4 regions of the Janthinobacterium sp. PAMC25594 genome follow, and region 2 is predicted to be linked to each of the others. Evidence: predicted binding sites of a transcription regulator. Region 2 holds the regulator's gene; each other region holds the start of a gene.

Region 1 (2,204 bases), 810 kb from region 2:
TTGACGCCTTTCGGCAGCAGCGAGTGCATTTCGACGAAGTTTTTCACGGCGCCAAACAGGCCGTCGCGCAAACCCGATTCGTGCGTGCCGCCATTCGAGGTGGGAATCAGGTTGACATACGATTCGCGCACGATGGCGCCTTCTTCCGTCCACGCCACCACCCAGGCCGCGCCTTCGCCTTCGGCAAAGCCTTCCGAATCCGGGCCAGCGTACTGCGCGCCTTCGAACAGGGGAATCAGGGTTTCGCCATTCGATACCTGCGCCAGCGTTTCGGTCAGGTAGCCGCGCAAGCCTTCCGCGTACTGCCAGGTCTGCGTATCGCCCGTCTTCGCGTTGGTCAAGGTGACGGTGACGCCGGGCAGCAGCACGGCTTTCGAGCGCAGCAGGCGTTGCAGTTCCGTTTGCGAGATATTCGGCGAATCAAAATATTTCGCGTCGGGCCAGGCGGTGACGCGCGTGCCGGATTTTTTCCCGTCGCGCGGGGCGGGGCGGGAACTCAATGGCTCGATCACGTCGCCATTCGCAAACACCATGTGATGCAAGCCGTTGCCGTCGCTTTCCTTGCGCCAGACGGTGATTTCCAGGCGCGTCGACAGCGCATTGGTGACGGACACGCCGACGCCGTGCAAGCCGCCCGAGAACGCGTAGGCGCCGCCCGAACCCTTGTCGAACTTGCCGCCCGCGTGCAGCCTTGTAAACACGATCTCCACCGTCGGTACGCCTTCTTCCGGGTGGATGCCGACGGGAATGCCGCGGCCATTGTCTTCGACGGTGATGCTGCCATCCGTATTTTGCGTGACGGCGATATGCGTGCAATGACCGCCCAGCGCCTCATCGGAGGCATTGTCGATCACTTCCTGAATGATGTGCAGCGGATTTTCAGTGCGGGTGTACATCCCCGGGCGCTGCTTGACGGGTTCCAGTCCTTTCAGGACACGGATGGATGATTCGCTGTAGTCGGATGCTGGTTTTTTAGTGGCCATACGTGTTCAAGCTAAGTAAAGACAGTGGTTGGAACGCCAGGCCAGGGCACTGCGGGGCGCAGTGACAACGGCGGCGATAACTGTATGAATATACAGTATATTCCGTCCAGCGTCACTGGCAGAGGGCAGTGCGGCAGGCTTGGCGTCCTTGTGCGGACGCTCGCGCATTCTATCTTGTCCAGCGAGCAATAGCGCTACTCCAGGGCAACAACAGTGCGCCGTGCGCGTGGTTTGGCGCCCATTGTGGACGATTTTATGCGGTAAAGCCGCCGTTTTTACATCTTGTTTACAAGCACCTCCCCAGTCTTTACGAATTTTTTAGACCCTTTTGGCTAATCTGCTCACTATCAAAACAAACCTGAATGAGGGTGGGAATGGATATCGTGTATCTCGGCTTGATTGCCGTTTTTTTCGTCGTGGCGGCCGCCTTTGCCGTCGCCTGCGACAAATTAGGGAGCGTCAAATGAACGCGTTTTATGTGCTGGGCGCCGTGGTCTCGGCTGGCCTGCTCGTGTACCTGCTGGTGGCGCTGCTGAAGGCGGAGGAACTGTGATGACGACGCAATCGATATTGCTGCTGGTGGCCTTCCTGGCCGTACTGCTGGCCGCCGGCTATCCGCTGGGCCTGTATATGGCCAGGGTGGCCGGCGACGGCCCCGTGCGCGGCCTGGGCTGGCTGCAAAAGCTGGAAAACCTGCTGTACCGCTGGTCCGGCCTGCCCGCCGACAAGGCCATGGGCTGGAAAAGCTATGCCATCGCCCTGATCGTGTTTAACACGGTGGGCGCCGTTTTCGTGTACGGCCTGCAGCGCCTGCAGGGCTTCTTGCCCCTCAATCCACAGGGCCTGGGCGCCGTCAGCCCCGATTCCTCGTTCAATACCACCGTCAGCTTCGTCGCCAATACCAACTGGCAGGGCTACGGCGGCGAGCAGACCATGAGCTACCTGACCCAGATGCTGGGCATGGCATGCCAGAACTTCTTTTCGGCGGCCACCGGCATCGCCGTGATCTTCGCGCTGGTGCGCGGTTTCGCCTCGCGCTCGGGCAAGTCGATCGGCAATTTCTGGGTCGACCTGGTGCGTTCCACGCTGTACATCCTGCTGCCGCTGTCGCTGGCCCTGTCCGTCGTCTTCATGGGCGAAGGCATGATCCAGAATTTTTCCGCTTACAAGGAAGTGACCCTGCTCGACCACGTGGCGTATGAAACGCCGAAAGTGACGGCC
Region 2 (2,204 bases):
AGTGCATTACCCGGGCTTGGCGTCGCACCCGCAGCACGCGCTGGCGAAGGACTTGTTCCGCAGCTATGGCTCGCTGTTCAGCTTTGAATTAAAAGAGGGCATCGATTGCTTCGATTTCCTCAATCGTTTGAATCTGGCGATTCCGGCAAGCAACCTTGGTGACACGCGCACCCTGGTCATTCCCGTCGCCCACACGATCTTCTACGAGATGGGTGCGGAGCGCCGTGCCAGCATGGGCATCGCAGAGTCCCTGATCCGCGTGTCCGTGGGCATCGAGGATGAGGCGGATCTGCTTGAGGATTTCCGCCAGGCACTCGATGTATAAGTATCCGGATAAATGAAAAGGGCCGCGACAGTCATGCTGTCGCGGCCCTTTTTTTGCGCGTAAAACTTAATGCCAGCTGCGCATCAAGCCTACCGCTAAACCTTCCAGGGCAAACTCATCTTCCGGCGACACGGTGATGACCTTGAAGTCGGGGTTTTCCGGCAGCAGTTCGATGACGGAACCCGTCTTCTTGTAGCGCTTGACGGTGACTTCGTCGCCGATGCGGGCGACGACGATCTGGCCATTCTTGGCGCTGTCGACCTTCTTCACGGCCAATAAGTCGCCATCCATGATACCGGCGTCGCGCATGGACCAGCCGCGCACCTTCAGCAGGAAGTCGGGCTTGGCCGAGAACAGGGCCGGGTCGACGTTGTAGCTTGCCTCCAGGTTTTCCTGTGCCAGGATGGGCGAGCCTGCCGCCACCCGGCCGATCAGGGGCAGCGACATCAGCAGCGCCGCCGGCACTTTCGATGCCTGCGCTTCGGCCGCCGCGCCGATCAGGCGGATGCCGCGCGAGGTGCCGGGCGAAATCTCGATCGCGCCCTTGCGGGCCAGGGCCTGCAAATGCTCTTCGGCCGCATTGGCCGATTTGAAACCCAGTTCATTGGCGATTTCGGCACGGGTGGGAGGAAAACCCGTGTTTTCAATCGCGTCCTTGATCAGGTTCAGGATTTGTTCTTGTCGTGCTGTCAGCTTGATCATGAGCGGTGGGTGCATACTAAAATGCTGTCTATATGAACAGTCTGTATTTTTGTACAGTATCGCCCACTATGCAAGGGGATTTCCGTCATTTGCGCGAATTTCGTGCGAAATACCGGAATGGGCAGGAAAAAACGCCTGACCTGCCCCGTGCGCGGGCCGCTTGTTGAAGGAATGATTGAAACGTTTGCAAAAGGCGGTTATAATCTTCGGCTGACCTTCCCACACCCGTCTTGACGCCGGGGTGGGCGATTATTAATCCGACCTGAAGGAGTTTGCATGCGTCATTATGAAATAGTCTTTATCGTCCATCCGGACCAAAGCGAGCAAGTGCCCGCGATGATCGAACGCTACAAAGCCAGCGTAACCACCCGCGGCGGTTCGGTTCACCGCGTGGAAGATTGGGGTCGCCGTCAAATGGCTTACTCGATCCAAAAGCTGCCTAAAGCACACTACATCTGCCTGAACATCGAATGCGACAACGAGACCCTGGTCGAGTTGGAAACAGCATTCAAATTCAATGATGCCGTGTTGCGTCACCTGACCGTTAAAATGAAGAAAGCTGAAACAGCTCCTTCGCCGATGATGAAATCGGTACAACGCGAAGACGCGGCCAAAAGCCACCGCACCGAAGCACCAGCAGCCGCTCCAGTCGCAGCCGCAGCTTAATTCTTGACCAGGATCGTGCGCTGAACCAGCTACAAGTTACCGCCATCATTGCCGAGCGCGAAATATTGCGCTATACCCCGGCAGGGCTGCCGATTGTGAATGCAGTATTGCAACACAGTTCGCAGCAGATGGAAGCAGGAATTGCCCGTTTGACCGAGTTTGATGTTGCCGCGCTAGCCGCTGGCGAAATCTCAGGCCGGTTCAGCCAGGCAAGCTTGGGTGGGGTGTATCAGTTCACGGGTTTCCTGGCCAGGAAGAGCCGCAACAGCAAGAGTTTGGTGTTTCACATCATTGATTTTAGTGCAGTCAATTCTGACTAGCGCATTTTAGATACAGGAGCCTGACATGGCATTCGGTAAAAAGTTCGACAAAAATAAGCTCAAGCTTAAAGAAAAACGCAAACAGCAAAACCCTTTGTTCAAACGCAAGAAGTTCTGCCGCTTCACCGCAGCTCACGTTGAGCAAGTCGACTACAAAGACGTCGACACGCTGAAAGACTTCGTCCAGGAAA
Region 3 (2,204 bases), 140 kb from region 2:
GCGGTTATTGGATCAAGATAGAAGCCAGGCGGACGGAAGTGTCGGATGAGATTCCTCACGGCATACGCTACTCGCTGACGCTGCACGAACCGTATGGCAAACGCATCCTCGGTTACGACAATGCGCACATGGTAAAGCCGCCAAAGAAATTCAAATATGCGGGACGTATCGTGGCTTTTGACCATAAACACCGGCATCCGTCAGATCAGGGAGTGCCATACGAATTCAAGGATGCGCAGCATCTCATCAATGATTTCTTTGCTGACGTGGACCGCGTTTTGCTGGAGGTAAAAAAGCAATGAAACCGATTTTTATTGGCATCATGCCGCAAGAGAAAATCCGCGAACGCGTGCTCGCCATCGCTCGCGGCATATATAAACCGAAGGCGGATGAGCCCAAGGTCTGGTTCACTTCGATCAAATCGCTGGCGGAAGTCCTGAGCGACGAAAACCGGGCGTTGTTGCACGTGATTCTGGAAACGCAACCGGAATCCATTTCTGCATTGGCTGAAATAACGGGCCGCAAACCGAGCAACCTGTCACGCACCTTGAAAACAATGTCCAATTACGGCATCGTGGAATTGAAACGGGAGCGAAATCAAGTTCGCCCCGTAGCCACAGCGACGGAGTTTCGCATAGTTGTTAATTGATTTGCCGGACTATCAATGTGGTCCGTCATGCGACAGGCCAAAGCCCCGCGCTGGCCGGCAGACGCTCCGTGCGCCCTTCAAAATGAACACTATCCGACTGGAACCGGCTACTTGACTCAGGATGAGTATATTATACTGTGTTTATATACAGTATTGAGGTAGATCATGTGGGGCGCAGTCTTACCCGAGTATGCTGAGTTGTATTGCCTGAGTAATTTCAGCTTCCTGCATGGCGCCTCGCATGCGGAAGAGCTGGTGGCGCGCTCTGTCCAGCTCGGTTACAAGGCGCTGGCCATCACCGACGAGTGTTCGCTGGCCGGCGTCGTGCGTGCCCATGCGGTGGCCAAGCGGGCCGGTTTTCCCCTGATTATCGGCGCGCATTTTCATTTGACGCAGGCCGACGACAGTCCGGCGCTGTCCTTGCTGGCGCTGGTGCGCGATATCGATGGATACGGCAACTTGTCGGAACTGATCACCATGGCGCGCACGCGGGCGGCCAAGGGGCGTTATCTGCTGACGCCCGATGATTTCGCCGCGCCATCGGCGCAGTTTGCCCATTTGCGGGGGCTGCCCGGCTGCCTGATGATCTTGCTGCCCAGCTATCCGGCCTCGCCGGAAAGCGTGCGCGCGCAGGGAGAGTGGATGGCGTCCACCTTTGGCAGCGAGCGCAGCTGGATCGGCCTGAGCCTGTTGCAGCGGGCACAGGACGACGCGCACCGCAGTGCCGTGCAGGACGCGGGGCAGGCGCTGGGCTTGCCCGTGGTGGCCGTCGGCCATGTGTGCATGCACGTGCGTTCACGCAAGCCCTTGCTCGACACCTTGTGCGCGATACGCGTGGGTAAACCCGTGGGCGAGTGCGGCTATGCGCTGGCGCAAAATGCGGAGCAGCATCTGCGCGCACGCTTGCGCCTGGCCAATGTGTATCCGCCGCAAGCGCTGGCGGAGACTGTACGCATCGCGGGCCTGTGCACGTTCTCGCTCGACAGCTTGCGCTATGACTATCCCGACGAGCTGGTGCCGCACGGCCACACGCCGGCGACCTATCTGCGCGAGGAAACGTATGCGGGCGCGCGCATGCGCTTTCCGCTGGGTATTTCGGCCAACGTGCAGCAGCAGATCGAGCAGGAGCTGGAGCTGATCGCCGAGTTGTCGTATGAAGCGTACTTTCTGACCGTGTACGACATCGTGCGCTTTGCCCGTTCGCAAAACATCTTGTGCCAGGGCAGGGGCTCGGCCGCCAATTCGGCCGTCTGTTATTGCCTGCACATCACGGAAGTGGACCCGGCACGGGGCAATTGTCTGGTCGGGCGCTTCATGTCGCGCGAGCGCAACGAGCCGCCCGACATCGACGTCGATTTCGAGCACCAGCGGCGCGAAGAGGTCATCCAATATATCTACGGCAAATACGGCCGCGAGCGGGCCGCGCTGGCGGCCGTGGTGATCAGCTACCGGCCCAAGAGCGCCTTGCGCGACAGCGGCCGGGCGCTGGGGATCGACCTGGCCATCGTGGAAAAAGTGGCCAAGGCGCATCGCTGGTTTGACGGCAAGCGCGATC
Region 4 (2,204 bases), 1.0 Mb from region 2:
AGGCTTAGTTGTACTGCAGCCATACACCCACCTTGTCTTTCATTCCACGATCAGACCACCCAAACACAATCGCCGCCCGGCGCAACAGCGCGGGACGGCGATCATGGTCCTACCTTGCGGCAAGCCATGCGTAGGTCGGATTAGGCCCCTTGGGCCGTAATCCGACAACATTGTTGACGTCTGTGGTGTTGTCGGATTACGCGCGGCTTTGCCGCGCTAATCCGACCTACTCTGGCTTGGCTTCCGCCTTGGCAGCCTTGTCGGCGGCTTTATCGGCTTTATCGGCTTTTTCCGGCTTTTCAGCAGCCAGCGGCGGCAGTTCACGCACGCCCAGCGAAGCGCGGACCTTGTTTTCGATCTCGCGGGCCAGCGCCGGACGCTCTTGCAGGAAGGCGCGGGCGTTGTCCTTGCCCTGGCCGATGCGTTCGCCGTTGTAGCTGTACCACGAACCGGATTTTTCGACGATCTTGGCATCCGAGCCCAGGTCCAGGATTTCGCCTTCGCGCGAGGTGCCGGCGCCGTACAGGATGTCGAAGTGCGCTTCCTTGAACGGTGGCGCGATCTTGTTCTTGACGACCTTGACCTTGGTTTCGTTGCCGATCACTTCATCGCCGGACTTGATCGAGCCGGTGCGGCGGATGTCCAGACGCACGGAAGCGTAGAATTTCAGCGCATTGCCGCCGGTGGTGGTTTCCGGACTGCCGAACATCACGCCGATCTTCATGCGGATCTGGTTGATGAAGATGACCAGGGTATTCGTGCGGTTGATGGAACCGGTCAATTTACGCAGGGCTTGCGACATCAGGCGCGCTTGCAAGCCTGGCAGGGAATCGCCCATGTCGCCTTCGATCTCGGCGCGAGGCGTCAGTGCGGCCACGGAGTCGATGACGACCAGGTCGACGCTGCCCGAACGCACGAGGGCGTCGCAGATTTCCAGCGCCTGCTCGCCCGTATCCGGTTGCGAGATCAGCAATTCGTGCAGGTTCACACCCAGCTTTTGCGCGTAGCCGACGTCGAGCGCGTGCTCGGCATCGATAAAGGCGCACGTGCCGCCCAGTTTTTGCATTTCAGCAATGGTTTGCAGGGTCAGCGTGGTTTTACCCGACGATTCAGGACCGTAGATTTCCACCACGCGGCCGCGCGGCAAGCCGCCCACGCCCAGCGCGATATCGAGGCCGAGCGAACCGGTCGACACGACTTGCACTTCTTCGATCACCGCGCTGGCATCCATGCGCATGACCGAACCTTTGCCAAACTGCTTCTCGATCTGCGCCAGTGCGGCGGCGAGCGCCTTGGCTTTTTCCGATGCGGGTACTACAGCTTTTTTATCGTCCATATGTTCTTTCAGCCGTTCTACAGTTGCGGACTCAGTGGAATCCGGCAGCCTGCGATAGCGCCAGTGGGTTAAATTCTTTACACAGACAGTACTGTATAAAAAAACAGTGATCAATGCAAGCGGAACGTGGATTTGTTTTGAAACAGATCAATACAAGCCTGGTTTTTCACAAAAACTATCCACCTTGCGGAAAATGAAACACAATACACACTTCAGATGTCCTGATGTTGCAAGCATAGGAAGTGCACCATGCGTATTTTACTTGCCGAAGATGACAGCGTGCTGGCCGATGGCCTGACCCGCTCGCTGCGCCAGTCCGGTTATGCAATCGACTACGTCAAGACCGGCCAGGAGGCCGATACGGCCCTGTCCACCCAGGAATTCGACCTGCTGATCCTCGACCTGGGCCTGCCGAAGATGTCCGGCCTGGAGGTGCTGCGCCGCCTGCGCGCGCGCGCCTCGCTGCTGCCGGTGCTGATCCTGACGGCCGCCGATTCCATCGAACAACGCGTAAATGGCCTCGACCTCGGTGCCGATGATTATATGGCCAAGCCGTTCGCCCTGTCGGAACTGGAGGCAAGAGTGCGCGCCCTGACGCGCCGCGGCGCCGGCGGCGGCGCCACCGTCATCAAGCACGGCCCCCTCAGCTACGACCAGGTGGGGCGCAGCGCCTACATCAACGACCAGATGCTCGACCTGTCGGCACGCGAACTGGGCTTGCTGGAAATCCTGCTGGGTCGCACCGGCCGCCTCGTCTCGAAAGAGCAGCTGGTCGACCACCTGTGCGAATGGGGCGAAGAAGTGTCGAACAACGCCATCGAGGTGTATGTGCACCGCCTGCGCAAGAAGATCGAGGTGGGCGGCGTGC

Evidence for each region. The regulator LexA, encoded in region 2, represses DNA repair genes until DNA is damaged. The targets are predictions, from matches to a motif close to ACTGTATNNNNATACAGT.
Region 1: KY494_RS21620 (DNA topoisomerase IV subunit B) is a predicted target of LexA. The motif match lies at 1,063-1,080, and genes of this name have one in related genera.
Region 3: KY494_RS24680 (error-prone DNA polymerase) is a predicted target of LexA. The motif match lies at 784-801, and genes of this name have one in related genera.
Region 4: recA (recombinase RecA) is a predicted target of LexA. The motif match lies at 1,427-1,444, and genes of this name have one in related genera.

The regions. Positions count from the first base shown of each region.
Region 1 covers NZ_CP080377.1:4,819,992-4,822,195, forward strand. The annotation lists gene KY494_RS21620 (DNA topoisomerase IV subunit B) at 1-983, opposite strand, end outside; gene kdpF (K(+)-transporting ATPase subunit F) at 1,447-1,536, shown strand; gene kdpA (potassium-transporting ATPase subunit KdpA) at 1,536-2,204, shown strand, end outside.
Region 2 covers NZ_CP080377.1:5,632,372-5,634,575, forward strand. The annotation lists gene KY494_RS25225 (cystathionine gamma-synthase family protein) at 1-325, shown strand, start outside; gene lexA (transcriptional repressor LexA) at 392-1,027, opposite strand; gene rpsF (30S ribosomal protein S6) at 1,304-1,693, shown strand; gene priB (primosomal replication protein N) at 1,714-2,013, shown strand; gene rpsR (30S ribosomal protein S18) at 2,039-2,204, shown strand, end outside.
Region 3 covers NZ_CP080377.1:5,488,400-5,490,603, forward strand. The annotation lists gene KY494_RS24670 (DUF6516 family protein) at 1-302, shown strand, start outside; gene KY494_RS24675 (transcriptional regulator) at 299-649, shown strand; gene KY494_RS24680 (error-prone DNA polymerase) at 815-2,204, shown strand, end outside.
Region 4 covers NZ_CP080377.1:4,614,787-4,616,990, reverse strand. The annotation lists gene recX (recombination regulator RecX) at 1-23, opposite strand, end outside; gene recA (recombinase RecA) at 227-1,336, opposite strand; gene KY494_RS20675 (response regulator transcription factor) at 1,586-2,204, shown strand, end outside.